3 regions of the Kitasatospora terrestris genome follow, and region 3 is predicted to be linked to each of the others. Evidence: riboswitches for the same ligand, from Rfam matches in the RefSeq annotation. Region 3 holds a riboswitch; each other region holds the start of a gene.
The links. Region 3 has a riboswitch for cobalamin ahead of ABEB06_RS27000 (cobalamin biosynthesis protein). Riboswitches for the same ligand answer to the same signal wherever they lie in the genome.

Region 1 (9,788 bases), 960 kb from region 3:
GCGCCGATCAGATGGCGCCGTTGACGACCGAGTTCTGGATCGCGCCGGCGGTGAGCGCCCGCTTGGCCAGGATCTGGTCGTAGGTGCCGTCCATCACCAGCTGGTTCATCGCCTTGACCAGGACGTCGCGCAGGTCGCGGTCGCCCTTGCGCACGGCGATCCCGTACGGGCGCGGCTGGAGCTGGTTGCCGCCGATGTCGAGGGCCTTGCCGCCGCCCACGGTCTGGGCGCTGTAGGCGGCCTTGGGGAAGTCGGTGACGTAGGCGTCGGCCTGGCCGGATTTCACGGCCTCGACGGCGTCGTTGTCGCTGTTGGTCTGGATCACCTTGAGCGGCTTCGAGCCGTGCTCGCAGGCCTTGACCTGGCGGCCGGCCAGGTCGTCGTGAGTGGTGCCCTTCTTGACCGCGACGGTGTGGCCGCACAGGTCGTCGATCCGGGTGATGGTGCCCGGGTTGCCCTCGCGGACCACGATGCCGATGCCGGCCATGAAGTAGTCGACGAAGTCCAGGCCCTCGTTGACCTGCTTGCCCTCCTTGTCCACGCCCTGCTCGCGCTCGCGGGTGTCGGTGACGCCGGACATCGCGATGTCGTACTTGCCGCCCAGCAGGCCGGGCAGCACGTTGGCGAACGGGCCGACGTCCTGGAAGTCGAAGCGGACGCCGAGCACCTTCTCCAGGGCGGCGGCCAGGTCGGGGTCGAGGCCGTCCGGCCTGCCGTCGGGGGTGCGGAAGACCACCGGCGCGGCGGTGAACGAGGCACCGACCCGGATCGCGCCGGCCTTGCGGACCGCCTCCGGCAGCTGGTCGTGCAGCGAGGCCTGTCCGGCCCCGGCGATGCCGCAGGCGCTCAGCAGCAGGGCGCCGACGACGGCCCCGCTGACGGTGACGTTGGTGCGGTGGCGGCTGGACATGGGGGACACCCCTCGCTTCTCCCGTGGCTGGACGCGGCATGCGCGGACCCACGGGACCCGGCGACGGGCATGGCTCACCCCCGGACATCCCCACCCGGCCCCCGCTCCGGTGTGATCTTCCGACTATAACCAGCCATGGTCACGTCACTGCGCATTCCGACCGACAAACCTTCGACTTCCACAACTTCACCACCAGTCAGCTGGCGCTCCGTCAACTCGGCTCCGGCCCCCACCGGTCCTCTCCGGACGTTCCCACCCGAACGGCCGCCAGGGCCGCCGCCACGCCCGCCTCCACGTCGGTGACCGGATAGAGCACCTCGCGGACCACCCGCGCCGGGTCGACCACCAGGGTCAGCCGCTTCAGCCGGGTGGTGCCGGCCGCCCGCAGGGTGGGCAGCCGCAGGGCCGCGGTCAGCTCCAGCGCGGTGTCCGAGAGCAGCGGGAAGGTCAGCCCCTCGGCCTCCGCGAAGGCCCGCTGCTCGTCCGGGCGCTGGGTGGACACCCCGCGCACCGCCGCCCCGGCGGCGGTGAACTCGGCCAGCCGGTCGCGGAAGGTGCGCGCCTCCAGGGTGCAGCCGGGCGCCCCCGGCACCGCGCCCCAGCCCGGCGGGTACGCGTCCGGGCGGGCGAACGCGCCGGGGAAGCAGTACAGGACGGTCCAGGCCCCGGCCGCCAGCGGGTCCCCGGGCGCCGCCCCCGGGTCCGTCGAGTCGACGAGGGCGAGGGCCGGCAGCCGGGCGCCGCGCAGGGCGTGCACCCGGGCCGCCTCCCGGGAGTCCTCGGCGGCGGTGGCACTCGCCTCCCCGTCGCCCAGCACCCAGGTGTCGCCCCAGTCCTGCAGCGCCACCAGCACCGGCAGCAGCGCCCGGCCGCGGGCGGTCAGCCGGTAGTCGTGGCGCACCGGCCGGTCCTGGTACGGCTCGCGGACCAGCACCCCGCCGTCCACCAGCAGCCGCAGGCGCTCGGCGAGCACCTTGCGGGACAGCCCCAGCTCGGCCTGGAAGCCGTCGAAGCGGCTCACCCCGCGCGCCGCGTCGCGGACGATCAGCAGCGTCCACGGGTCGCCCACCACGTCCAGCGCCCGGGCGATCGCGCAGTCCGCGTCACCCGCCTCGCTCCGCCTGACCATCCGCTCACCCCGGGGTGCGTCTCGATCCCTGTTGACCTCAGTCCTACCAGGTCGGCATAGTCAGTTCCCCAAAGGAACTCACTCGGGGGGCAAGCGGTGCGCACCGTGCCACGGCCGGTCTGGCTGCTGTCGGCGGGCAGCTTCGTCAACATGCTGGTGACCTTCACCTTCGTCTACCTCTTCGTCTACCTGACCGAGGGGCGCGGGCTGCCGGTCACCACCGCGGGCACCATCGCCGGGATCGGCGGCATCGGCCTGGTCGCGGGCAACTTCACCGGCGGCTGGTTCGGCGACCGCTACGGCCACCGGCGCACCCTGCTGGCCGGCTCGGCGCTCTCCGGCGTCGGCCTGCTCCTGCTGCCCGAGCTGCCCACCCCGGCGCTGCCCGCGCTGCTCGCCCTGGCCCAGTACGCCGCCGGCGCGGCCCGCGCCGCCAACAGCGCACTGGTCGCGGTCGCCATGCCACCGGGCGCTCGGCGCCAGGGCGTGGCCGTGATGCGGTTCGCCGCCAACGCCGGGTTCACCCTCGGCCCGCCGCTCGGCGCGCTGATCGCCGCGCACTGGTCGTACGAACTGCTCTTCCGCCTGGACGGCGCCAGCACCCTGCTGTTCGCCGCCTACGCCGCGCGCGTGCTCGGCGCGGACCCGCCGCGCCGCGCCCCCGCCGCCGGGCCGCAGCGGGCGGGCGGGCCCGGGCCGGGCCTGTGGACGATGCTGCGCCGCCGGCCGGCCCTGCTGGCGCTGCTGCCCGCGATCGTCGTGGTCGACACCGTCTACCGCCAGCAGTACTCCACCCTGCCGGTCTTCCTCGCCGACCACGGCCACTCCACCGGCGTGTACGGCGCGCTGCTCGCCGTCAACGGCGGCGCGATCCTCTGCCTGGAGATCCCCGCCGCCCTCGCGCTGCGCCGGATCGCCCCGCTGCGGATCATCGGCACCGGGCTGCTGCTCGTCGGCGCCGGCTTCTCGGTCCTGGCCGGAGCCGCCTCGGTGGCCGCCGCCGCGGCCATGATGCTGCTGGTCACCCTCGGCGAGATCCTCTACAAGACCCCGGCCACCGCGTACGTCGCCGACTGCGCGCCCGAGGGCTACCAGGGCCGCTTCCAGAGCCTGTACGCCGGCGCCTCGATCAGCGGCAGCGTGCTCGCCCCGCCGCTCGGCGCCGCGCTGTACGACCACGCGCCCGGCCTGCTGTGGCCGGTCTGCGGGGCGCTGGCCGCCCTGGCGGGCATCGCCGTGCTCGGCGCCGGGCGGCCGCGGGCCGGCGGGAATGCCCAGGCCGGCCCGGCGGTTGAGACGAAGGTGGAAACGGTTCCCGTTTCCTGAAACGCCGCGAACGAGGAGGACCCCATGGCCGCCGGCGACCTGCGCCCCGTCGTCAAGCTCCGCTCCACCGCTGGGACGGGCTACACCTACGTCACCCGCAAGAGCCGCCGCAACGACCCCGACCGGCTCACCCTCCGCAAGTACGACCCGGTCGCCGGCCGGCACGTCGACTTCCGCGAGGAGCGCTGACGCCGCACGGTCGGAGCGGCACCGCTCCCGCCCCCGGCCGGGTCAGGCCGGGGGCGGGACCAGCACGACCAGGGTGAGGCGGACCGGGTCGGTGCCGGCGTTGCGGTAGGCGTGGGCGGTGCCGGCCTCGTAGGAGGCGGTGGAGCCGGCCGGGACGAGGTGGTCGCGGCCGTCGAGGGTGAGGGTGAGGACGCCCTCGTCGACGCGGGCGATCTCGACGGTGCCGGGCGGGTGGGGGTCGGAGGTGTGGCCCTCGCCGGGGTTGAGGCGCCAGGTCCAGAGTTCGAGCGGGCCGGGCGCCTCGATGCCGTTGAGCAGGGTGCCGCTGCCGCCGTCGGGGCCGGTCCAGAGCTGGACGGCGTCCTCGGCGGGGACGATCCGCACGGTGGAGGTCTCGTCGTAGTCGAGCAGCCGGGCGATGGAGACCCCGAGCGCGTCGGCGAGCCGGACGACGGTGCCGACACTGGGGTTGGTGCGGGCCTGTTCGATCTGGACGACCATGCCGCGGCTGACGCCGGAGCGGGCGGCGAGCGCGTCCAGGGTGTGGCCGCGCTCGGTGCGCAGGCGCTTGAGGTTGCGGGCGAGGGCCTGGGTGACGAGGTCGGGGTCCGGCACGGCGCAGTATCAGCCTCAGTTCAAAATATTGGCTCGGGAAGTCCAGCACAGTGAACTACCCTTGCTCTTGCAAGCAGAGTCCACCTGACTGTACTGCGGAGTCCACCATGCTGTCCCGAATCGTCGCGCACCCGTGAGCGCCGCCCTCGCCCTCACCGCCAGCCTGCTCTGGGGTGTGGCCGACTACGGCGGCGGCGCGCTGACCAGGCGCCTGCCGGCCCTCACCGTGGTGGTGGTCTCGCAGACGGCCGCCGCGGTCCTCCTCGCGGGCGCCGTCCTCGCCACCGGCGGCCTCGCCGACCTCTCGCCCAGGCTGTGGTTCGCCGTCGCCGCTGGCGTGATCGGCCCGTTCGCGCTGCTCGCCTTCTACCGGGCGCTGGCCCTCGGCCCGATGGGCGTGGTCTCGCCGCTGGCCACCATCGGCGTGGCGGTGCCGATCGGCGTCGGGCTGTTCCTCGGCGAGCGCCCGGGCGCGGTCCAGGCGGCGGGCATCGCGGTGGCACTGGCCGGCGTGGCCCTGGCCGGCGGACCGCAGCGCGGCGGCGGGGGCATCGGCCGGGAGGCGCTGCTGCTCACCCTGGGCGCGGCGATGGCCTTCGGCGCCGTGCTGGCGCTGATCGCGCACGGCTCCAGCGGCGGCGGGCTGCTGCTGACGCTGTGCGTGCAGCGGCTGTGCAACGCCGCGGTCGGGGCCGGGATGCTGGCGTACGCGGCCCGGCGGCGACGCGAGCCGCTCGGGCTCGCGGACGCCCGGCGCAGCCTTGCGGCGCTGACCGCGGTGGGCCTCGCGGACGTGGCGGCGAACGGCGCGTTCTCGGCCGCCTCGCACCGCGGTTCGGCGGCGGTGGCGGCGGTCCTCGCCTCGCTGTACCCGGTGGTGACCGCGCTGATGGCGCGCGGCCTGCTGAAGGAGCGGCTGCGCCGGGTGCAGGTGGTCGGCGCCGGCCTGGCGGTCGCCGGGACGCTGCTGCTCGCCGCGGGTTGACGCGCGCCCGCGAGCCACTGCTGGAAGGATTCTGCAGAGCGGGGCCGGTCCTGCACGGCCGCTCCTGCACGGCCACTCCTGCGCCACCGCTCCTGCGCGACCGCTCCTGCGAGGTGAGTCCGATGCCGAAGTTCCTGATCATGGTCCAGGCCACCCAGTCCGACTACGACGCGATGGCCGGCAGTCCGACCCCCGGGTACCCGGCCTGGGACCGGGAGACGCTGACCGCGATGGTCGAGCACATGGACGGGATCAACCGGGAGCTGTCCGAGGCCGGCGAGCTGGTGGACGCCCGGGGCCTGGCCGAGCCGGCCCGCGCGGTCGTGGTCACCGCCGGTCCGGACGGGTCACCGACCGTCTCCGACCGCCCCTACGGCGCGGACCGGCCGGTGCTCGCCGGCTACTGGGTGATCGAGTGCGCGGGCCCCGAGCGCGCGGTGGAGATCGCCCGGCGCGCGTACGCCGCCCCGATGCCAGAGGGCAGCACACCGACCGATGTGGTGGTCCGCCCGGTCGAGGACGAGCCGCCGGGGACGTGACCGCCCGCGGGGCGGGCGGGGGGACGGACCGGCGCCGGGCCCTCCCCCCACGGGAGCCCGGCGCCGGAGACTGTGCGCGGCCGACGGACCGTCAGCCGCGGGCCGTCCAGCGCTGTTCCACCCGGGCGAGGCGCCAGTAGCCGATCGCCGCCGCCCAGACCACCACGAACAGGCCGACGATCGCGAAGCCCACGTTGTCCAGGCTCAGTCCGGCGATCCAGCCGGTCACCGGGTCGGTCAGGTCCAGCTTCTCGTGCAGCACCGCGACCAGTTCGATGGTGCCGATCACGAACGCCACGGCGATCGACAGGCCGGTGATGGTCAGGTTGTAGAACACCTTGCGGACCGGGTTGGAGAACGCCCACTGGTAGGCGAAGTTCATGAAGGTGCCGTCCAGGGTGTCGAACAGGCTCATCCCGGCGGCGAACAGCAGCGGCAGGCACACGATCGCGTACCAGGGCAGGCCGGCCGCCGCGCCCGAGCCCGCCATCACCATCAGCGTCACCTCGGTGGCGGTGTCGAAGCCCAGGCCCAGCACCATGCCGACCGGGAACATCTGCCCCGGGCGGGTGATCGAGCGGGTCGCCCGACCGAGGATCCGGTTCATCAGGCCGCGCGACTCCAGGTGCTTCTCCAGCTCCTTCTCGTCGTACGTGCCCTCGCGCATCTTCCGGAACACCCGCAGGATGCCGGTCAGCGCGGCCAGGTTCAGCGCGGCGATCAGGTAGAGGAAGACGCCCGACGCGGTGGTGCCGACGGTGCCCAGCACCTGGTGGGTGGTGGACTCGTCGTCCATCAGCACGCCCGCGAGCTGGGCGCCGCCGGCCACCAGGGCCGCCATGAGCACCACCATCGAGGAGTGCCCGAGGGCGAACCAGAAGCCCACCGACACCGGCCGCTTGCCGTCCGCCATCAGCTTGCGGGTGGTGTTGTCGATCACCGCGATGTGGTCCGCGTCGAAGGCGTGCCGCATGCCCAGGGTGTACGCGGTGATGCCGAGGCCCACCCCGAACACCTGGGTGCCGACCTCGTACTTCTCCGGCACCACCAGCAGGAACAGGGTGCCGAAGGCCGCCACGTGCATCAGCACGATCACGGCCATCAGACCGGCCGTGCGGACGGTGTCCTCGCGGCGCCAGCGGAAGGACGGAAGGGCACCGGCCACGGCGGGCACGGCGGTTTCGGGCAGGCTCATCTGCGGGTCACGCTCCAGCACCTCGTGGAATCACTTCGTGAGCTGCCGTGGCCGGTCTCCTGGCTGACGGGGTGCTGAGCGCCCGTACCCCGCCTTCCCAGGCGCGGTGCGCCCAGTGGCGGATGAGGGGTACGGACATTCCCCGATCACAGTGGCGAGGGCCGCTCCGGTCTTGCACCGGTCTTCCCGAACACCACGGCTGGACCACCCTAGAGCTGACGGATCGACGGCTGCAAGCCTGCACAGCTGCGCAGGTGTGACGGGTGGCGAAGATCACCACCGGACCGCCTGCGAGAATGCCCCCATGCACCTCGTACCGGCCGACCGCGCCGCCCACCGGCCCATCGACGGCCACCGGGTGTGCGAGGCGATCGCCGCGATCGGCGACGCCGAGCACGTCCGGTCCTGGGCCGAGCGCTTCTCCCTGCTCGCCGACCCCGGACGGCTCTCGCTGCTGCTCGCCCTGCACGAGACCGGCCCGCTCGCCGTCACCGACCTCGCCATCGCCACCGGCATGCGCGACCCGGCGGTCTCCCAGGCGCTGCGGCTGCTGCGGGCCGCCGGGCTGGTCGTCGGCGAGCGGGACGGGCGGGTGGTGCGCTACCGGCTGGTCGACCTCGCCGTCGCCGAGGTGCTCGCGCACGGCGTCCTGGGCGAACGGGACTGATCCCTACTCCTGAGTAGCTGTATTCGGACAGTCTTCCTCGTCATGACACCGGAAGGACGCCCGGATCCTCCATGCTCTCCTCGGCGGTCGCCCGGCGGAAAACCCCGCCACCGCCCGGCACCTGACGAGGAGACACCCGTGACCGTACGCCGCGCCATCGCCGCCGGACTGCTCACCGCAGCCGCCCTCGCCCTCACCATGGCCCCCGGCACCACCGCCGGGGCCGCCGGGACCGGCGACCTGCCGTTCGGCTCCGCGACCACGGTCGGCCTGCACAACACCTACGACCCCGCCGCCTTCCCCTACCTCGCCCAGGGCCTCGACACCGGCACCGGCATGATCGAGCTCGACGCCTGGACCGACACCGTCACCACCGAGTGGAAGGTCAGCCACTCCAACCCGCTCGGCAACGCCAACAACTGCGTCACCGCCACCACGCCCGCCCAGCTCTACACCGGCGGCGCCAACAAGAACCTCGAAACCTGCCTCGACGACGTCCGGGTCTGGCTCGGCGCCCACCCCGGCAGCGGCCCCCTCGTCATCAAGCTCGAACTCAAGGGCGGATTCGCCGCCAACCGCGGCATGGGCCCCGCCCAGCTGGACTCGCTGATCGCCGCCCACCTCGGCTCCACCGCCTTCCGCCCCGCGGACCTGCTCGCCAAGCCCGGCGGCGGCGCCCACGCCACCCTCGACGAAGCCACCCGGGCCGGCAACTGGCCCAGCCGCACCGCCCTCGCCGGCCGCGCCCTGGTCTACGTCATCCCGGGCTCCTTCGAGGAGGGCAACCCCTTCGACACCCTGCACACCGACGTCGAGTACGGCCGCCACCTGCGCGACCTCTCGGCCACCGGGAAGATCGGCCAGGCCCAGGTCTTCCCCGCCTACCACGGCGCCGCCGGCGGCGACCCGCGCTCGGCCTACGAGGCCGACGTCCGCCCGTGGTTCGTCGTCTTCGACGGTGACGCCTCCGCGTACACCGCCGTCGACACCTCCTGGTACGACACCCGGCACTACCTGCTCACCATGACCGACGCGCAGAACGTCGCCCCCGCCATCAGCGGCACCACCCCCACCGCCGACCAGGCCACCGCCCGCACCCGGCAGCTCGCCGGCGCCCACGCCTCCATCGTCTCCAGCGACTGGCGCTCGCTGCCGACCGTCCAGTCCCTGGTCCTCCCCCGCGGCTGACCCCTCCCAGGTGTTCAGCCCAGGAAGTCCACCCGCTCGATCAACCCGTCCCGGACCCGGTGGGCCACCGGGGCCCGCACCGGTTCCTCCGCCACCCCCTCGGCGACCTCCCGGTCCACGACCCAGTCGCCCTCGGCAAGCCGTCCGGTGATCCGGGCGCGGCACCGGCCCTGCGCGAACTGTCGTACGTACGGCTCGCGCAGGGCCTCCCGGCCTTCCCAACGGCTGCCATCCCGCGGTTCACCAGCACGCCGTCCGCGTAGGTGGCGAGGAACGTCTCCGGGTCGTGGGAGTTGCACGCGGCGAACTGCCGATCCACCATCCCCCGAGCACCGTCCACCATCGCCCGCCGTCCTTCCGTCCCCGAACGTCCGCTGTCGGCGGACACGCCGCGCTACCGACCGCGGCCGGGCCACCATGAGGGGATGGACCAGAGCATCCGGATCCACCGCCTCGACCTCGGGTACTTCGTCCGCCCCTCCTCCGAGACCGGCGGCTCCCACCCCCGCGTCGAACCTGTCCTCGCCTACGCGGTCCGCCACCCCGATGGCGTCCTCCTCTTCGACACCGGCATCGGCGACGCCGGGCCCGAAACCGAGGCCTACTACCGCCCGCACCGCCGGCCCCTGGACGCCGCCCTCGCCGGCGCCGGCCTGACCCGCGCCGACATCACGCTGATCGTCAACTGCCACCTGCACTTCGACCACTGCGGCGGCAACCCGCTTTTTCCCGGCATCCCGATCCTGGTCCAGGCCGCCGAACTCGCCACCGCCCGCCGCGGCGGCTACACCGCCGACCACTGCGTCGACTTCCCCGGCGCGACGTACCAGGAGCTCGACGGCGAGGCGAAGCTCCTCCCCGGCATCCGTGTTCTCCCCACCCCCGGCCACACCCCCGGCCACCAGTCCCTCGCCGTCACCACCTCGGACGGCACCACCGTCCTGGCCGGCCAGGCCCACGACACGTCAGCCGAGTACGGCGCCGCCCACCTCGCCCGCCATGCCACGCTCGGCGGCCTCGAACCGCCGCTCCCGCCCTGTCCCAC
Region 2 (9,788 bases), 740 kb from region 3:
CCGAGGACATGCGGGCCCAGGGCCTGGAGCCCACCTCACGGCTGATCGAGATCGGCTACATCAGCGCCGACGACCGGCTCGCCCCGCTCCTCGACATCAAGACCGGCGGCCGCGTCCTGCGGATCGAGCGCCTGCGCCTGGCCAACGGCGACCCGATGGCCATCGAGGTGGCGCACCTGTCCGCCAAGCGCTTCCCCGCGCTCCGGCGCAACCTGCTGAAGCACAACTCGCTCTACACCGCCCTGCGCGAGGTCTACGGCGTCACCGTGGCCGAGGCGGAGGAGACCATCGAGACCACCCTCGCCAACCCGCGCGAGGCCGGCCTCCTCGGCTCGGACCTGGGCCTGCCGATGCTCCAGCTCTCCCGCCACTCCTTCGACGCCGAGGGCGCACCCGTCGAGTGGGTCCGCTCGATCTACCGCGGCGACCGCTACAAGTTCATCACCCGCCTGCAACGCCCGGAATAGGCCTCCGGCCCGGCCTGCTCCCCCTCCGGCAAGAACCTCTCCCTCCCCGGCGGGAGCACGCAGCATCACCCGCCTGCAGCGCCCGGAACAGGCCTCCGGCCCGGCCTGCTCCCCCTCCGGGGAGGACGAGGAAGCAAGACCTCCCCCCTCTCCCTCCCCGGCGGAAGCACGCAGCATCACCCGCCTCCAGCACCCCGAGCAGGCCTCCGGCCCGGCCCGAGTGGTCACTCGAAGGTGCCGAAGTGGGTCCGATATTCGGGAACTTCGGTGGAACGTAGTGACACGCGTCACTTCGTGCTCTAAATTCCGGCTGACTTCCGATCACCAGAGGTGCTGCTCGGCGGGCGCACAGTGATGTGCGCTGCGGCGCCGACGAGGTGAGACCACTTCAGCCGGAGCCGCTTACATGTCGTCAGAAACGAACCTCCCGGCGGTCACACCCGCCCGGGTCCTGGCCGGGCTGTGCCTGGCCGTGCCGATCGTCGCCATGCTCTGGGTCGCGTCGTACAGCAAGGCCGACCCGGAGCTCGGCGGGATGCCGTTCTTCTACTGGTACCAGCTGGCGTGGGTGCCGGTCTCGGCGGTGTTCACGGTCGGTGCGTACCTGCTGATCAACCGCGACGAGAAGGCCCGCAAGGCCGCCCGCGGGGGTGACGCGCTGTGAAGGACGTCAACTGGGTCGCACTGACCGTCTTCCTGCTCTTCTTCGTCCTGGTCACCGTGATGGGCTTCCTGGCCTCGCGCTGGCGCAGGGCGGACGACGCCCTGCACCTGGACGAGTGGGGTCTGGGCGGCCGCAGCTTCGGCACCTGGATCACCTGGTTCCTGCTCGGCGGCGACCTGTACACCGCGTACACGTTCATCGCCGTCCCGGCGGCGATCTACGCGACGGGCGCGGCGGGCTTCTTCGCGGTGCCGTACACGATCATCGCCTACCCGCTGGTCTTCCTGTTCCTGCCGCGGCTGTGGTCGGTCTCCCGGGTGCACGGGTACGTGACCCCGGCGGACTTCGTCCGGGGCCGGTACGGCTCGAAGGCGCTGTCCCTGGTGGTGGCGCTGACCGGGATCCTGGCGACGATGCCGTACATCGCGCTGCAGCTGGTCGGCATCCAGGCGGTGCTGGACGTGCTGGGCGTGGGCGGCAGCGGCAACTGGTTCATGAAGGACCTGCCGCTGTTCCTGGCGTTCGGCGTGCTGGCGGCGTACACGTACTCCTCGGGCCTGCGGGCGCCGGCGCTGATCGCGTTCGTCAAGGACACCCTGATCTACGTGGTGATCATCGTCGCGGTGATCTACATCCCGATGCGGCTGGGCGGCTACGGCCACGTCTTCGACTCGGCGGCGCAGAAGTTCTCCACGGTGAACCCGGCGACCGGCAAGCCGATCGGCTCGCTGATCCTCGGCGAGAAGGCGCACTGGACGTACGCGACGCTGGCGTTCGGTTCGGCGCTGGCGCTGTTCATGTACCCGCACTCGGTGACCGGCGTGCTGGCGTCGAAGTCGCGCAACACGGTGCGCCGCAACATGGCGATCATGCCGGCGTACTCGCTGATGCTGGGCCTGCTGGCGCTGCTGGGCTTCATGGCGATCGCGGCGGGCGTGGGCAAGGGCGTGAAGGGCTACAACAACCAGCTGGCGGTGCCGCAGCTGTTCGAGAACATGTTCCCGGACTGGTTCACCGGTGTGGCGTTCGCGGCGATCGGCATCGGCGCGCTGGTGCCGGCCGCGATCATGTCGATCGCGGCGGCCAACCTGTTCACCCGCAACGTGTACAAGGAGTTCCTGAACCCGGCGGCCACCCCGGCGGACGAGACCAAGGTGGCCAAGGTCGCCTCGCTGCTGGTGAAGGTCGGCGCGCTGGTCTTCGTGCTGCTGATGGACAAGCAGGCCGCGATCAACCTGCAGCTGCTGGGCGGCCTGTGGATCCTGCAGACCGCGGTCTCCATCGTGGCGGGCCTGTTCACCCGGTGGTTCCACCGCTGGGCGCTGCTGGCCGGCTGGGCGGTCGGCATGGCGTACGGCACCTGGAAGGCGTACGGGATCTCCTCGCCGGCCACCAAGCACTTCGGCGGCAACTCGGCCGAGATCCCGGTGATCGGGCAGATCGGCTACATCGGCCTGACCGCCTTCGTGCTCAACGTGCTGGTGGCCGTCGCGCTGACGCTGGTGCTGAAGGCCGTGAAGGCCCCCGAGGGGCTCGACGAGACCGCCACCGCGGACTACAGCGCGGACGCCGGCGACGAGGCCCTGAAGGACGCTCCGCAGCCCGCTGCGGCGCACTGAGTCACCCGGGGCGCGCGGCCGAGCGCCGTGCGCCCTGTGATCGCGCCGTCACTCCGGTCAACACTGGAGTGACGGCGCGATCATTTGTTATGACGAGAACGGGGAGTCGCGGCCATGGCAGACGTCACCACCATCTCCAACGGGCACCGCACGCACCAGGGCGGCGCCCTGCTGCCCTCGGTGCTCATCGCCACCAGGCACGGCGAGTCCGTGGCCAACGTCGAGTTCCGGAACGCGGACGCGTCCGGCGCCCTGACCGTCCCGATCGGGAGCAGAGACGCCGACATCCCGCTCTCGATGCACGGCCAGGCCCAGGCCCAGGCGCTCGGCCGCTGGTGGGCCGCCCTGCCGCCGGCCGACCGGCCGCGCTCGGTCTGGTGCTCCCCGTACGTGCGCACCGCCGAGACCGCCCGGATCGCGCTCGCCCAGGCCTCCGGGCTCGGCGCGGTGCCGGTGGCGCTGCCGGTCCGCTACGACGAGCGGCTGCGCGACCGGGAGCTCGGGGTGCTGGAGATGCTGACCAAGGCGGCGATCGAGAAGGAGCACCCGGCGGAGGCGGCCCGGCGCCGCAAGATGGGCGAGCTGTACTACCGGCCGCCGGGCGGGGAGTCCTGGCTGGACGTGGCGCTGAGGGTGCGCAGCGTGCTGCGGGACGTCTGCGAGGAGGAGGCCGGCCGGCCGGTCCTGCTGGTCGCGCACGACTGCACCGTGCTGATGCTGCGGCACGTCCTCGACCGCCTCTCCGAGCCCGACCTGCTGGCCCTGCCGCCGGTCGCCAACTGCTCCACCAGCCTCTGGCGCCCGCAGGCCGGCCGCCTCCTCCCCGACGGCTGGAACGGCACCGACCACCTCTGAGCGCTCAGGCGCCCGCGAAGGCCCTCCGGTACGCCTGCGGGGTGGTGCCGAGGCGGCGGCCGAAGTGGTGGCGGAGCGTGGCGGCGTTGCCGAAGCCGCTGCGGGAGGCGATCGCGTCGATCGGCTCGGCGGTGGACTCCAGCAGCCGCTGGGCGTGCAGGATGCGCTGCCCGGTGAGCCAGCGGTGCGGGGTGGTGCCGGTCTCCTGCTGGAAGCGGCGGGCGAAGGTGCGCGGCGACATGTGGGCGAGGGCGGCCAGCCGGTCGACGGTGGTCTCCTCGTCGAGGTGCTGCCGCATCCATTCGAGCACCGGGCCGAGCGACTCGCCGTCCGCCTCGGGCAGCGGCCGGTTGATGAACTGGGCCTGGCCGCCGTCCCGGTGCGGGGCGACCACCATCCGCCGGGCGATGCCGCGGGCGACCTCGGCGCCCTGCACCTTGCGGACCAGGTGCAGGCAGGCGTCGATCCCGGCGGCCGTGCCGGCGGAGGTGATCACCGGGTCGTCGTCGACGTAGAGCACGTCGGGCTCGACGGTGGTGAGCGGGAAGCGCCGGGCCATGGTCTCGGCGTGCTTCCAGTGGGTGGTGGAGCGCCGGCCGTCCAGCAGCCCGGCGGCGCCGAGCAGGAAGCTGCCGCTGCAGATGGAGAGCAGGTACGCGCCGCGGTCGTGGGCCGCGCGCAGCGCCTCCAGCAGCGGCTCCGGGTAGCTGTCGCGGACCCCGGTGGCGGTGGCGACGACCAGGTCGGCCTGCGCGATCCGCTCGGGGCCGTGCGGGACGTCGACGGTGAAGCCCGCGTGGGTGCGCATCGGGCCGGGCCGGTCGCCGACCAGGGCGAAGTCGTAGACCGGCAGGCCCTCCTCGCCGCGGTCGAGGCCGAAGACCTCGCAGGCGACCCCGAGTTCGAAGGGGTGGACCTCTTCCAGGACCACGGCGACGACGTTCTTCAGCATGGCTCCAGGATGCCGCTGGCAGGATCTTTCGGCAAGTGTGCGTTTCTGCCACTCGTGGGGCGGTCGGCACCCCGGGAGAGTGGGGGGCATGACCTCAGCGCTCGCCCTGATGGGCATCATCGGCACCTTCGGACTGCTCGGCGCCCTGGTCGGCCGCGACCTGGAGCGCACCGGCCGGCACGGCCGGGACAACTGGCACCGCCCGGGCGGCTACCCGGTGGACCCGGCCCTCCCCGACCGGCTGCACGGCCCTTCCGGCAGACTGTCCGGATGGACACCGTCATCCGCCGCGCCCGCCCCGAGGACCTCGTCGCCGCGGGTGACGTCACCGTCGAGGCGTTCGTCGGCGACGGCCACACCCCTGCGGACGGCGACTACGTCCGGCTCCTGCGCGACACCGTCCGGCGCAGCGCGGAGGCCGAGCTCCTCGTCGCGGTCGACGCCGCGGACGGGAGAGTGCTCGGCTGCGTGACCTTCGCGGTCGGCGGCACCGAGTGGGCCGACATCGCCCGACCCGAGGAGGGCGAGATCCGGATGCTCGCGGTCGGCGCGGCCGCCCGCGGGCGCGGGGTCGGCGAGGCGCTGGTGCGGGCGGCGATGGACCGCAGCCGCGAGCTGGGGCTGGCCGGGATGGCGTTCTCCACCCGGCCCGCGATGACCGCCGCGCACCGCCTGTACGAGCGCCTGGGCTTCGTCCGGACCCCTTCCCGGGACTGGGAGCCGCGGCCCGGAATCGACCTCCTGGTGTACGCGTTGGCCTTCTGACGGGTCGTAGGGTGGCTCCGCGCGACCGCACGGACACCGCACGGACACGACACGCCGACACTACATCTGGGGCTTCCAGCTCCCCGCGCCACTACATGTATGCTCACTCTCGCTGTCGAACGCAGGGGAACCCGGTGCGAGTCCGGGACTGCCCCGCAACGGTGAGCGGGCTCGGCGTACCCCGGCCCGCACAGTCCGAGGACCTGCCGACGGTGTGCACACGGCTTCCCCGCAGACGCCTCGGTGCACAGCTGTGCCGTCCGGGCCTCGTGGGCGGGCCGGGGGTGGATCTTCGCGCGCTTGAAGCGTTTCGGCGTGCCCTCCTCCCCTGCCTGTGCGCGCGTCCGGGTTCGTACCGTCCGCTGCCGCCACAGGAGAGAGTGCGCCTTGACCGTCGCTGCCTCAGTCACCCTGCCCGCCCAGGGATCCTCCCCCAGCCTTGGGCCGGGAGGTGCCCCCATCGCCTTCACCGACCCCGGGGCAGAACTGCTTCGGCTGCTCACCGACCGCAGCACCGACCTCCCCCAGGTGGACCCCGGCCACGTCGCCGCCGCCGCGCTGCGCGGCCGCCACGCCGGTTCGGACTTCGCCGAGCTGCGCGGGCTGGCCGTGGAGGCCGCCGCGTCGATGATCGCCGAGGACCCGCAGTACTCGAAGCTCGCGGCCCGCCTGCTCGCCCTGGAGATCCAGGACGAGGCGGTCTCCCAGGGCGCCGTCTCCTTCGCCGCCTCGATCGCCGTCGGCCACGCCGAGGGCCTGATCGGCGACGTCACCGCGGCCTTCGTCGCGAAGCACGCGGACGCCTTCGACGCGCTGATCGACCAGCAGGGCGACGACCGCTTCGAGTACTTCGGCCTGCGCACCGTGCAGTCCCGCTACCTGCTGCGCCACCCGATCACCCGCAAGGTCGTCGAGACCCCGCAGCACTTCCTGCTCCGCGTGGCGGCGGGCCTGGCGGTCGGCGACACCGAGGAGTCGGTCGCCGAGGTGGCCGAGCTCTACACCCTGATGAGCCGTCTGGAGTACCTGACCAGCTCCCCGACGCTGTTCAACTCCGGCACCAAGCACCCGCAGATGTCCTCCTGCTACCTGCTGGACTCGCCGCTGGACAACCTGGACTCGATCTACAACCGCTACGCGCAGATCGCCCGGCTGTCCAAGCACGCCGGCGGCATCGGCCTGTCCTACTCCCGGATCCGCTCGCGCGGTTCGCTGATCCGCGGCACCAACGGCAAGTCCAACGGCATCGTGCCGTTCCTGCGCACCCTGGACGCCTCGGTCGCCGCCGTCAACCAGGGCGGCCGCCGCAAGGGCGCGGCCTGCGTCTACCTGGAGACCTGGCACGCGGACATCGAGGAGTTCCTGGAGCTGCGCGACAACACCGGCGAGGAGGCCCGCCGGACCCACAACCTCAACCTGGCGCACTGGATCCCGGACGAGTTCATGCGCCGGGTCAACGCCGACCAGGAGTGGTCGCTGTTCTCCCCCGCCGACGTCCCCGAGCTGGTCGACCTGTGGGGCGCCGACTTCGACGAGGCGTACCGCAAGGCCGAGCAGGCCGGCAAGGCCGTCCGCACCATCCCGGCGCAGACCCTGTACGCCCGGATGATGCGCACCCTGGCGCAGACCGGCAACGGCTGGATGACCTTCAAGGACGCCTCCAACCGGGCCGCCAACCAGACCGCGCTGCCGGGCCGCACGGTGCACTCCTCCAACCTGTGCACCGAGATCCTGGAGGTCACCGACGACTCCGAGACCGCGGTCTGCAACCTCGGCTCGGTCAACCTCGGTGCCCACGTCGCCGCCGGCGCCACCGCCGCCGACCTGGTGAACGCGATGGACTGGGACCGCCTGGACGCCACCGTGCGCACCGCGGTGACCTTCCTGGACCGGGTCATCGACATCAACTTCTACCCGACCACCGAGGCCGGCACCTCCAACTCCCGCTGGCGGCCGGTGGGCCTCGGCGTGATGGGCCTGCAGGACGTCTTCTTCCAGCTGCGGATCGACTTCGACTCCGCCGACGCGAAGACCCTCTCCACCCTGATCTCCGAGCGCATCATGCTCACCGCCTACGAGCGCTCCGCGGACCTGGCCGAGCAGTTCGGCCGCCACGAGGCGTACGGCGAGACCCGCGCCGCCCGCGGCGAGCTGCACATCGACCACTTCCCGACCGCCGCCCCGCAGTGGGCCGGCCGCTGGGAGGCGCTGCGCGCCCGGATCGCCACCACCGGCCTGCGCAACTCGCTGCTGCTGGCGATCGCGCCGACCGCGACCATCGCCTCGATCGCCGGCGTCTACGAGTGCATCGAGCCGCAGGTCTCCAACCTGTTCAAGCGCGAGACGCTGTCCGGCGAGTTCCTCCAGGTCAACCCGTACCTGGTGCGCGAGCTCAAGGAGCTCGGCGTCTGGGACCAGCAGACCCGGGACGCGCTGCGCGACGCCAACGGCTCCGTCCAGGAGCTGAACTGGCTGCCGCAGGAGGTCCGCTCGCTGTACCGCACGGCGTGGGAGCTGCCCCAGCGCGCGCTGATCGACCTGGCCGCGGCCCGCATGCCGTACATCGACCAGAGCCAGTCGCTGAACCTCTTCATGGCGGCGCCGACCATCGGCAAGCTCAGCTCGATGTACGCCTACGCGTGGAAGGTCGGTCTGAAGACCACCTACTACCTGCGCTCGCGCCCGGCCACCCGGATCGCCCAGGCCGCCTCCGGCGCCGCCCGCACCGCCGCGCCGCAGCCCGTCAACACCCCGACCCTCTCCCAGGAGGAGCAGGACGCCATCGCCTGCTCGCTGGAGAACCCCGAGTCCTGCGAGGCCTGCCAGTGATGAGCACCGAGAACCGCAAGATGCTGCTCGACCCGGGCTTCGAGCTGACCCTCCGTCCGATGCGCTACCCGTCGTTCTACGACCGGTACCGGGACGCGATCAAGAACACCTGGACCGTCGAGGAGGTGGACCTGCACTCCGACGTCGCCGACCTCGCCAAGCTGAGCGAGGGCGAGCGGCACATGATCGGCCGGCTGGTCGCCTTCTTCGCGACCGGTGACTCGATCGTCGCCAACAACGTGGTGCTGAGCCTCTACAAGCACATCAACTCCCCGGAGGCGCGGCTGTACCTGTCGCGCCAGCTGTTCGAGGAGGCCGTGCACGTCCAGTTCTACCTGACGCTGCTCGACACCTACCTGCCCGACCCGGAGGACCGCAACGCGGCCTTCGCCGCGGTGGAGAACATCCCCTCCATCCACCAGAAGGCGCAGTTCTGCTTCAAGTACATGAACGCGGTCGACCACATCGACTCGCTGCGCACCAAGGAGGACCGCCGGGCGTTCCTCCTGAACCTGATCTGCTTCGCGGCCTGCGTCGAGGGCCTGTTCTTCTACGGCGCCTTCGCGTACGTGTACTGGTTCCGCAGCCGCGGCCTGCTGCACGGCCTGGCCACCGGCACCAACTGGGTGTTCCGTGACGAGTCCATGCACATGGACTTCGCGTTCTCGGTGGTGGACACCGTCCGCGAGGAGGAGCCCGACCTCTTCGACGACGAGATGGCCAAGCAGGTCACCGAGATGCTGGAGGAGGCCGTCGAGGCCGAGCTCCAGTTCGCCCGCGACCTGTGCGGCGAGGGCCTGCCCGGCATGAACACCGAGTCGATGCGCGAGTACCTGCAGGCGGTGGCCGACCAGCGCCTGGCCCGGCTCGGCCTGCCGATCCGGTACGGCTCGACCAACCCGTTCGGGTTCATGGAGCTGCAGAACGTCCAGGAGCTGACCAACTTCTTCGAGCGCCGGGTCTCCGCCTACCAGGTCGCCGTCGAGGGCTCGGTCTCCTTCGACGACGACTTCTAGGCGACGGGCCCCTGCCCGACCCCGAGGGGGGTGCCGCCCGCGGGCGGCACCCCCCTCAGCCGTTCTCCAGCCCCGCGTCGCCGGCCAGGATCCGGGCCTGGAGCTCGGACACCGCACGGCCCGGGTCCAGCCCCTGTTCCTCCCGCAGCAGGGCCCGCAGCTCGCCGTACTCGGCCAGCGCCTCCGCCTGCCGGCCGCTGCGGAACAGCGCCAGCATCAGCTGCGCCCGCAGCCCCTCGCGCAGCGGCTGCCCGACCACCAGCTCACGCAGCACCGGCACCGCCTCGGCGTGCCGGCCGAGCGCCAGCTCCGCCTCGATGAGCCACTCGGTGGCGGTCAGCCGCTCCTCCTCCAGCCGGCTGGCGTACGCGTACGCGCCGGGCGCCACCGGCACGTCGGCCAGCGCCGGGCCGCGCCACAGGCCCAGGGCCGGGCGCAGCAGGCGCGCCGCCTGCTCGGGCCGGCCGGCCAGCAGCTCGGCCCGGCCCCGCTCGGCGAGCATCCCGAAGCGCACCGCGTCGATCGCGTCGGCGGCGGCGCGCAGTTCGTACCCGTTGCCGGTGGTGTGCAGCGCGCCGGGTCCGAGCAGGGTGCGCAGCCGCCAGACGTAGCCCTGCAGGG
Region 3 (9,788 bases):
AGGTCCAGGACGCCCAGCAGGTCAAGGCGCTGGACCTGCTGCTCACCCAGATCGAGAAGACCATGGGCTTCGAGGTCGGCAAGATCGGCATCGAGGCGCAGATCGAGAACGCCAAGGGCCTGATCAACGTCGACGCGATCGCCGAGGCCTCGCCCCGGCTGGAGACCATCATCTTCGGCCCGGCCGACTTCATGGCCTCGATCAACATGAAGTCCCTGGTGGTCGGCGAGCAGCCGCCCGGCTACGACGCCGACGCCTACCACTACATCCTGATGCGCATCCTGATGGCCGCCCGCGCCAACGACCTGCAGGCGATCGACGGCCCGTACCTGCAGATCCGCAACGCCGAGGGCTACAAGGCGGTCGCCCGCCGCGCCGCCGCGCTCGGCTTCGACGGCAAGTGGGTGCTGCACCCGGACCAGGTCGCCGCCGCGAACGAGATCTTCTCGCCCTCGCAGGAGGACTACGACCACGCCGAGCTGATCCTCGACGCGTACGACTACTGCACCTCCGAGGCGGGCGGCGCCAAGGGCTCCGCGATGCTCGGCGACGAGATGATCGACGAGGCCAGCCGCAAGATGGCCCTGGTCGTCGCCGGCAAGGGCCGGGCCGCCGGCATGGAGCGCACCAGCAAGTTCGAGATCCCGGAGGCGTGACCATGCAGTTCGGACGCACCTACGAGGAGTTCGAGGTCGGGGCCGTCTACAAGCACTGGCCCGGGAAGACGGTCACCGAGTACGACGACCACCTCTTCTGCCTGCTCACCATGAACCACCACCCGCTGCACATGGACGCCAACTACGCGACCACCACCGTGCAGGGCCGGAACGTCGTGGTCGGCAACTACATCTACTCGCTGCTGCTCGGCATGTCCGTCGAGGACGTGTCCGGCAAGGCGCTCGCCAACCTGGAGATCGAGTCGCTGCGCCACATCGCGCCGACCTTCCACGGCGACACCCTCTACGGCGAGACCACGGTCCTCGACAAGAACATGACCTCGAAGCCGGACCGCGGCATCGTCTACGTCGAGACCAAGGGCTACAAGCAGGACGGCACGGTCGTCTGCATCTTCCGCCGCAAGGTGATGGTGCCGACCGAGCAGTACCTCGAGGAGCGCGGCGGCGACCAGCCCGGTCGCCCCGAGCCCCTCGCGTAACACCCCTCAAGACCCCGGACGGGCAGGCCGCCGTCATCGGCCGACCCCGAACCCGGCCCACGGGGGCTCCACGGAAGTCACGCTCCGTGGAGCCCCCGCCACTCCTCCACCCTCACGCCTTTAGACAAGGGAGCCGCGCGATGGGACGCCTCGCACAGACCGACGGCCTGACCGAGATCCAGCGGGACATCCTCGCCACCGTGCGGGACTTCGTCGACAAGGAGATCATCCCGGTCGCGACCGAGCTGGAGCACAAGGACGAGTACCCGACCGCCATCGTCGAGGGCATGAAGCAGCTCGGCCTGTTCGGTCTGACCATTCCCGAGGAGTTCGGCGGCCTGGGCGAGTCCCTGCTGACCTACGCCCTGGTGGTCGAGGAGATCGCCCGCGGCTGGATGTCGGTCTCCGGCATCGTCAACACCCACTTCATCGTGGCGCACATGATCAACGCGCACGGCACCCAGGAGCAGAAGGACTACTTCCTGCCGAAGATGGCCGCCGGCGAGCTGCGCGGCGCCTTCTCGATGTCCGAGCCGGCCCTCGGCTCCGACGTCTCGGCGATCTCCACCAAGGGCGTCAAGGACGGCGACTTCTACGTCCTCAACGGCCAGAAGATGTGGCTGACCAACGGCGGCACCTCCAGCGTGGTCGCGGTGCTCTGCAAGACCGACGAGGGCGGCAACTCCCCGTACAAGAACATGACCACCTTCCTGATCGAGAAGACCCCGGGCTTCGGGCCGAACGAGACCGTTCCCGGCCTGACCGTGCCCGGCAAGATCGAGAAGATGGGCTACAAGGGCGTCGACACCACCGAGCTGGTGCTGCAGGACGTCCGCGTCCCGGCCGACCGCATCCTCGGCGGCGTCCCGGGCAAGGGCTTCTACCAGATGATGGACGGCGTCGAGGTCGGCCGCGTCAACGTCGCGGCCCGAGGCTGCGGCGTCGCCCGCCGCGCCTTCGAGCTGGGCATCGCCTACGCCCAGCAGCGCACCACCTTCGGCAAGAAGATCGCCGAGCACCAGGCGATCCAGTTCAAGCTCGCCGAGATGGCCACCAAGGTCGAGGCCGCCCACCAGATGATGGTGATGGCCGCCCGCAAGAAGGACGGCGGCGAGCGCAACGACCTCGAGGCCGGCATGGCCAAGTACCTCGCCTCCGAGTACTGCAAGGAGGTCGTCGAGGACTCCTTCCGGATCCACGGCGGCTACGGCTTCTCCAAGGAGTACGAGATCGAGCGCCTCTACCGCGAGGCCCCGATGCTGCTGATCGGTGAAGGTACGGCGGAGATCCAGAAGATGATCGTCGGACGCCGCCTGCTCGAGGAGTACAGGCTCGCCGAGTAAGTGACTCTCCGTAACGACTCGGTGGGGCGTGCGGGCCGCGCCGGGTCGCCGCCGGAGCCGCAGCGGCCTGGTCAGCCGCGGGGGGTCGATTCCGGTGGTGAGGAAGCGGCCGCAGGGCGCATTTGAGCAGGTGAGCGCCCTGCGGCCGCTTCCGCGCGCCCTCGCGCGACCCCCGTGCGCCTGAGACGTGGGTCACCCGGGCCCTTCGACCTCTTGGGGAACCGCACCGACCCCGGTTACGGTCGTACACATAGCAGAGGCACACCGGCACAGCCAGGCACAGTTCCACAAGCAGGCGGCTTGCCCACCTACCGCCTGGTCCCGATAGCATCCACCGGGACAGCACAGCCGTCCCCATATCACTCGATCCCCGCGGTGGCCTCCGTCCAGTGGCCGATGAACACCCGCGACTAAAGGTCCTCGATGCCCCTCAGCCCGTCCCCTCACACCTCCGCCCAGGGTCTCGGCCCCGACGGTCGGCGACCCCGCGTCACCATCGCGCGCGGCGCCACCCCGTGGTTCGTGCCCACGCTGGCCACCGCCGCCGTGACGACCGCCCTCACCCGGCGTTCCGGCAAGTGGGCGCTGGCGGCCGTTCCCGCCTGCGCGCTGAGCGCGGGCATGCTGTGGTTCTTCCGCGACCCGGAGCGTGAGATCGGCACCGGCACGGTGATCTCGCCGGCCGACGGTGTGGTCCAGTCCATCGACGAGTGGCCGGACGGCCGCACCCGCGTCGCCATCTTCATGAGCCCGCTCAACGTCCACGTCAACCGCGCGCCGCTGGCCGGCACCGTGACGTCCGTCGAGCACGTCGCCGGCGGCTTCGTCCCGGCGTTCAACAAGGACAGCGACCAGAACGAGCGGGTCGTCTGGCACTTCGACACCGAGCTCGGCGACATCGAGATGGTGCAGATCGCGGGGGCCGTGGCCCGTCGCATCGTGCCGTACGTGGACGCCGGTACCAAGGTCGAGCAGGGCGAGCGGGTCGGCCTGATCCGCTTCGGCTCGCGCGTCGACATCTACCTGCCGGCCGGCGTCGAGGTTGCCGTCCAGGTCGGCCAGAAGACCACAGCCGGGGTGACGCGCCTTGACCGTGACTGATCCTGAGACCCTCGTCGGCCTGGGGGACGAGGAGGAGACCGACCTCCGCCGCCGCCGCTGGGCGCGCGACCGCGAGCTCCGTGCTCCCCGCTCGCCGCAGCACCTGTCCACCGCCGACTTCCTGACCCTGGGCAACGCCGTCTGCGGCTTCCTGGCGATCTACTCGATCACCACCGGGATCCTGATGCCGCACCTCACCGGCGAGTCCGCCGCCCCGGTCAAGCACAGCGCCGCCACCGCGGTGACGCTGCTGCTGATCGGCGCGATGTGCGACCTCTTCGACGGGCTGGTGGCGCGCAAGCTGCGCTCCTCCGCGCTCGGCGCCGAACTGGACAACCTCGCCGACCTGATCAGCTTCGGCATCGCGCCGGCGTACTTCGTCGCGGTCTGGGGCATCGTCTCCCCCGGCTCCGACCAGCGCCTGTCCGCGCTGATCGCGCTGACCGTGCTGCTCGCGGTGGTGCTGCGACTGGCCCGCTTCTCGGCGGTCAAGATGCGGCCGGGGATCTTCCAGGGCATGCCCTGCCCGATGGGCGCGATGACCGTGATCGCGATCGTGCTGCTCGACCCGCCGTTCGTGCCGGGTCTGCTGATGATCTTCGGCGTAGCGTACCTGATGGTCAGCCGCATCGAGTACCCGAAGCCGCAGGGCCTGCTGGCCACCGCCACGCTGGCCTGGATCGTCGTCTCGATCGGCTGCCTCGCCTCCTGGGCGGCGGGCCTGCCGGGCGGCGACACGCTGATGCACATCGGCGCCGTCGCGCAGATCACCCTGGCGGCCATGGCGCCGCTGCTGGTGATCCGCCGCAAGGTCGGCCAGAAGGTCGGCGACGTGCGGGCGAAGCGCGCCGCTTCGAAGTAAGCCGGAAGACGCCGAGGGGCGCGAGGCATGGCCTCGCGCCCCTCGGCGTTTTCGGTGGCTACTTGACGACGCTGAACGCGGAGCGACGGGCCGCGCGGGCCACCGCCGGGTCGGGGTGGACACCGGCGACGGCGGTCAGGACGGACGCGGCGCGGGGGTGGCCGGACTGGCGGGCCCGGTTGAAGAGCCGGACCGGCTCGCCCGCCGAGGCGCCCTCGACGTGGCCGACCAGCAGCGCGGTGTCCCCGTGGTCCAGGACGGCGGCGGCGGTGTCCACCCAGAGCCAGGCGGCGTCCTCCGCGCCCAGCACGTCGGCGGGGGACACTCCCCCCTCGTCCAGCTGTTCGGCGAGCCACAGCAGGGCGTAGGGCCGCAGCACGGCCTCCTCCACGGCGCCGCGGACGGCCTGCTCGGCCGTCCCGCCGGCGACCCGCAGCGCCTCGAAGGCCAGGCCGCGCACCAGCGCGTCCTCGCCGCGGGCCGCGTCCAGCAGCTCGGCGACCGCCCGGTCGACCGGCCGGGCCGCCACCCAGGCGCGGAACTCGGCGCGGGCCGGGCCCGGCGAGTACGCGGCGCAGGCCTCCAGCAGCTCGGGCGCGCTCTGCTCGATGTGCCCGGCCGCGGTCTGCGCGACGGTGCAGATCTCCTCCAGCTTGGCGCGCACCGCCCAGTGGCCGAGCGGGGAGAGCTCGGCGGCCTCGTCGGCCCGGCCGAGGGCGCCGACGGCGGCGAGGCCGTCCAGCATCCAGTCCAGCACCGCGGCGACGTCGGAGGGGACGTACGGGACGTCGATCTGCGGCTCGCGGCAGGTGCCGCGGACCGCGGAGACCGCCGAGGCGGCGTGCGGGACGGGCGACAGCAGGGAGGCCCCGGAGCCGTGCCGGCGCTCGTCCAGGCCGCGGCGCAGCATCTCCAGCAGCTCGCTGTCGGCGACCGGGCCGTCGACCAGGTGCAGGAAGGAGAGCAGCTGCGGGGCGAGGTCCACGGCCTGCCCGGCGAGCTGGGCGAAGACGCCGCGCAGCGCGGCGGGCGGGACGGGCGCGAGCAGGGTCCAGGCGTCGAACAGCGCCGACCAGCCGCGGATCACCGCCTCGTCGTCGTGCTCCCAGGCGTGCAGGCGCCAGCCGGGGCCGGCGCCGCCGTCGCGGAGCTCGACCAGGCCGACCAGCAGGGCCTGTCCCCAGGCCTTGGCGGCGGCGCCGACCGTCATCGCGAGGGCGCGGCCGGCCGCGCGGGCGTCGTCGGGGAGGAGCTCGCCGCGCTTGTCGACGTGCTCCAGCTCACCGGCCCAGCGGGCGACGCGCACGGCGTCGACCAGCATCCGGCGGGCGAGCGGGGCGAGTTCGGCGGGGGCGGGGAAGCCGTCCGGCACCGGCACCCGGCCGCGGCCGGGCTTGGCGGGGACGCGGCGGCGGACGGCACCGGCACCCGGGGCGCCCGGGGCGGCGCCGTCGGCCCGGTTGGCCGTGCCAGGCAGACGGGTCACCGTCGCACCGCTGCTGAGCGGCTGGTGCGAGGCATCACGGTCGCGCGGGTTCCGAGACGTCACGCCGTGCAGTCTTCCCCGTGTACCGGCCTTCTGTCACATCGGATGCCGCACCGTCTCGGGCCGCCGGGCGACGGGCGGCCCGCAGACCGGGCAGAGCAGGGCGAACCGGGCCGGTGCGCACACTGACCTGGCATGTCCGGATCAGCTCAGAGCAGCGGGGTGAGGAAGCGCCGGAGCGCCTCGGTGTACCGCTCCGGGTCGGCGTTCCACAGCGCCGAGTGCTCCCCGTCCGGGACGGGCTGCAGGCTCACCAGGTCCTCGCGCCGCGCGGCCAGCCGCCGGGCGGCGGCGAACGGCGCGATCGAGTCGGAGGGGCTGTGCAGCAGCAGGGTCGGCGCGTGCAGGTCGCCGCCGGCGGCGAGCCGGGCGAAGCCCGCCAGGTCCACGCCGGTGCGGCCCCGGGCGGCCAGCGCGCCGAGCTCGGCCAGCGCGGCCGGGATGCCCGCCCGGACGGCCTCCCGGCGGACCGAGGCGTCCCAGTCGAGCACCGGGGAGTCCAGCACCAGCCCGCCGATCCGGTCCGCCCAGGCCGAGCGGGCCGCCGTCTGCAGCGCCATGGTCGCGCCCAGCGACCAGCCGTACAGCACCACCCGCCCGGCGCCCCGGTCCAGTGCGTACCGCACCGCCGACTCCACGTCGCGCCACTCGCTCTCGCCGAAGTGGCTCATGCCGTCGGGCGAGGGCGGCGCGCCCGCGTCGCCGCGGTGGGTCACGGTGAGGGTCGGCAGGCGCAGGCCGTGCAGCAGCGGGAGCACCGGCAGCGCCTGGCTCCGGTCGGCGCCCGGGCCGTGCACCAGGACCACCCAGGTGCCGCGGATGCCCGCGGTGTGCCAGGCCGGCATCGGGCCGAGCTCGCCGGTCACGGCGGTGTCGGTGAAGTCCAGGCCGAGCGCGGTGCGCGGGTCGCCGAGGTGGACCCGGGGGGTGAGGTGGACCTCGGTGCCGACCGCGAGGGTGCCGCGGTCCGCGCGCTCCAGGCGGCGGGAGACGCTCTGCGCGTCGGTGGAGAGGATCTCGCCGACCACCGCGTGGCCGCCGTCGGCCCACTCCAGGGCGTAGTGGCCGGGGCGGACCGACTCCGGGCTGCGGGTGATGGTGACCCGGCCCGCGCCGAGGTCGTGGACGCGCAGCACCGCGGGCCCGGTCGGTCCGGCGGGGGCGGGCCTGACGACCCGGTCGGAGACCTTGCGTCCGAGCAGCAGGACCGCCGCTCCCGTTCCGACGGCAGCGGCGGCCACGACGGCGGCGGTACCCCAACGCATAGCGCTCCCCGGTGGGACGGAGGTGGACTGAGTACGGTCACCAGTCCACCCCGTTCGGCGGTGCGCTGCCAGCGGAAGCGGCCGTTGGGGCGTCAGCGGCCCTCCAGCAGCTCCCAGAAACGGGTCGCCGGCGGCACCTTCGGCGAGGGCGGCGCGGTGGCGCCCCAGTGGGTGGGGACGAGGTACTCGCTCTGCAGGGCCGCCAGCGCGGCCTCCAGCCGGCCGGGCCCGGCCGGGACGATCCGGGCGATCGCGGACAGCTGGGCCTGCCAGCGGCCGTCCACCGCCTTCTTGAGGAGCTGCTCCAGCTCGGCGGTCCGGCCGGTGACCCGGACCAGCTCGCGCAGGGTCAGCCGCAGGGCCTGGGCCAGCGCCCAGGTCTGGTCCTCGTCGCCGTTCCAGACCCCGGTGGCCTCGGCCTTCCGGTAGGCGGCCAGGGAGATGCCGATCCGCCGGGCGGTCTGCTCCTGCCCGAGCTCCCGGGCCACCCGGTGGTCCCGCAGCGTGGCGGGCGGCATGCCCATCAGACTGGCGGGCGGGCACCACAGGGCCCGCGCGAGGGCGACGAACTCCTCCTCGGTGGGCCGGATCTGTCCGCTCTCCCAGCCGAGCACGTGGCCGGGCAGCAGGCGGACGCCGTGGGCCGCCATGCCCTCGGCGACCTGGTCCGGGGTCAGGCCGAGGCCGGCGCGGTGCGCACGGGCGGCGGCCGGGGAGAACGGCACCGGGGCGGGGGCGGGCGGCTGTCGACGTCGCATGGCCCGAACGTACGGGCGCCACCGTCGGACCACCCAGCCGCTGAAGACACGAAGCGCAGGTCACCACCCCTGCCGGGAACTGGACGATCGTACGGACGCGGGGGGTGCGAACCGGCCGCCTACTCGGAGGTAGTGACGGCGGGTCGGTGTGACCGACCCCTCCGCGGGCTTGGTTGACTGCCGGTCCGACAGCGTGATGGGATCCTTGGGCCATTACGGAGGCATGCAGAGGAAGCCGGTGCGAGTCCGGCGCGGTCCCGCCACTGTCACCGGGGCGCGATGCGCGACCCCGGGAGCCACGACACTCTCGCCTCCGCTCTCGTCGATCCAGGGCGCGGACCCTGAGTGAGGACACGCACGCATGCGGGCTGCCCCGTACGTGCTGGGCGCCGTCGCGGGCTATCTCGCGGACGCGCGGCTCGGCGATCCCCGGCGCGGCCATCCGGTCGCCCTGTTCGGCAGTGCCGCGTCCCGCCTGGAGCGGGCGCTGTGGCGTGACCACCGGGGAGCCGGCGCGCTCTACACCGCCGCCTGCGTGGGGACGGTCGCGGCCGGCGCGCTGGCCGCCGAGCGGGCCCTGCGGCACCGGCCGGTCGGCCGGGCGGCCCTGGCGGCGGGGGCGGCGTTCACGGTGCTCGGCGGGACCTCGCTGACCCGGGAGGCGCGGACCGTCGGCCGGGCCCTGGAGTCGGGTGACCTCGCGGCGGCCCGGGAGCGGCTGCCGCACCTGTGCGGACGGGACCCGAGCGCGCTGGACGGGCAGCAGATCGCCCGCGCGGTGGTCGAGTCGGTGGCCGAGAACACCGCGGACGCGGTGGTCAACGCCCTGGTGTGGGGCGCGGTCGCGGGCGCGCCGGGCCTGCTGGCGTTCCGGGCGGTCAACACGCTGGACGCGATGGTCGGTCACAAGTCGCCGCGGCACCGCCGGTTCGGCTGGGCCTCCGCCCGCCTGGACGACGTCGCGGGCTGGCCGGGCGCCCGGCTGACCGCGCTGCTGACGGTCGCGGCCGCGCCGTCCCCGGCCGGCGCGTGGCGGGTCTGGCGGCGCGACGGCTCCTCGCACCCGAGCCCGAACGCGGGCCAGGCGGAGTCGGCGTTCGCGGGCGGGCTGGGCGTGCGGCTCGGCGGCACCCTCGCGTACGGCACCCGGGTCGAGCACCGGCCGGTGCTCGGCGGGGAGTTGCGGCCGGTGGCGGTCGCGGACATCGAACGGGCCTGCCGGCTGTCCCGGCGGGTCGGCGCCCTGGCGCTGGCGGTCACGGTCGGCGCACGGGCGCTGCTGAAGGGAGGCGGGCGTGGGTAACGCCCTGCTGGTCGCGGGAACGACCTCGGACGCGGGCAAGAGCGTGGTCACGGCGGGCATCTGCCGCTGGCTGGCCCGGCAGGGCGTGCGGGTGGCGCCGTTCAAGGCGCAGAACATGTCGCTGAACTCCTTCGTCACCGCCGACGGCGCGGAGATCGGCCGGGCGCAGGCCATGCAGGCGCAGGCCGCCCGGGTCGAGCCGGAGGCGGCGATGAACCCGGTGCTGCTCAAGCCCGGCGCGGACGCCCGCAGCCAGGTGGTGCTGCTCGGCAAGCCGGTCGCCGAGGTCGGCGCGCTGGACTACCGGGAGCGCAAGCCGTACCTGCTGGAGCGCTCGCTGGAGTGCCTGGCCGACCTGCGCGGCCGGTACGAGGTGGTGATCTGCGAGGGCGCCGGTTCGCCCGCCGAGATCAACCTGCGGGACCGGGACATCGCCAACATGGGCCTGGCCACG

Region 1: another riboswitch for cobalamin. It lies ahead of nicT (Nickel transporter NicT); the one in region 3 lies ahead of ABEB06_RS27000 (cobalamin biosynthesis protein).
Region 2: another riboswitch for cobalamin. It lies ahead of ABEB06_RS23775 (ribonucleoside-diphosphate reductase subunit alpha); the one in region 3 lies ahead of ABEB06_RS27000 (cobalamin biosynthesis protein).

What each region holds. Positions count from the first base shown of each region.
Region 1 covers NZ_BAABIS010000001.1:6,839,001-6,848,788, reverse strand. Annotated here, with positions in the region: gene ABEB06_RS31465 (ABC transporter substrate-binding protein) at 8-910, opposite strand; gene ABEB06_RS31460 (winged helix-turn-helix transcriptional regulator) at 1,122-2,039, opposite strand; gene ABEB06_RS31455 (MFS transporter) at 2,190-3,365, shown strand; gene rpmG (50S ribosomal protein L33) at 3,390-3,554, shown strand; gene ABEB06_RS31445 (helix-turn-helix domain-containing protein) at 3,597-4,169, opposite strand; gene ABEB06_RS31440 (EamA family transporter) at 4,303-5,154, shown strand; gene ABEB06_RS31435 (YciI family protein) at 5,277-5,693, shown strand; gene nicT (Nickel transporter NicT) at 5,785-6,888, opposite strand; cobalamin riboswitch at 6,921-7,101, opposite strand; gene ABEB06_RS31425 (ArsR/SmtB family transcription factor) at 7,193-7,555, shown strand; gene ABEB06_RS31420 (phosphatidylinositol-specific phospholipase C domain-containing protein) at 7,694-8,743, shown strand; gene ABEB06_RS31415 (N-acyl homoserine lactonase family protein) at 9,169-9,788, shown strand, end outside.
Region 2 covers NZ_BAABIS010000001.1:5,142,443-5,152,230, reverse strand. Annotated here, with positions in the region: gene ABEB06_RS23805 (GntR family transcriptional regulator) at 1-467, shown strand, start outside; gene ABEB06_RS23800 (DUF3311 domain-containing protein) at 874-1,131, shown strand; gene mctP (monocarboxylate uptake permease MctP) at 1,128-2,750, shown strand; gene ABEB06_RS23790 (histidine phosphatase family protein) at 2,865-3,605, shown strand; gene ABEB06_RS23785 (helix-turn-helix domain-containing protein) at 3,610-4,557, opposite strand; gene ABEB06_RS23780 (GNAT family N-acetyltransferase) at 4,828-5,322, shown strand; cobalamin riboswitch at 5,416-5,547, shown strand; gene ABEB06_RS23775 (ribonucleoside-diphosphate reductase subunit alpha) at 5,710-8,151, shown strand; gene ABEB06_RS23770 (ribonucleotide-diphosphate reductase subunit beta) at 8,151-9,167, shown strand; gene ABEB06_RS23765 (AfsR/SARP family transcriptional regulator) at 9,223-9,788, opposite strand, start outside.
Region 3 covers NZ_BAABIS010000001.1:5,879,673-5,889,460, reverse strand. Annotated here, with positions in the region: gene ABEB06_RS27040 (HpcH/HpaI aldolase/citrate lyase family protein) at 1-656, shown strand, start outside; gene ABEB06_RS27035 (MaoC family dehydratase) at 659-1,156, shown strand; gene ABEB06_RS27030 (acyl-CoA dehydrogenase family protein) at 1,297-2,499, shown strand; gene ABEB06_RS27025 (phosphatidylserine decarboxylase) at 2,923-3,600, shown strand; gene ABEB06_RS27020 (CDP-alcohol phosphatidyltransferase family protein) at 3,587-4,462, shown strand; gene ABEB06_RS27015 (hypothetical protein) at 4,521-5,948, opposite strand; gene ABEB06_RS27010 (alpha/beta hydrolase) at 6,158-7,273, opposite strand; gene ABEB06_RS27005 (helix-turn-helix domain-containing protein) at 7,366-8,031, opposite strand; cobalamin riboswitch at 8,234-8,360, shown strand; gene ABEB06_RS27000 (cobalamin biosynthesis protein) at 8,393-9,334, shown strand; gene ABEB06_RS26995 (cobyric acid synthase) at 9,327-9,788, shown strand, end outside.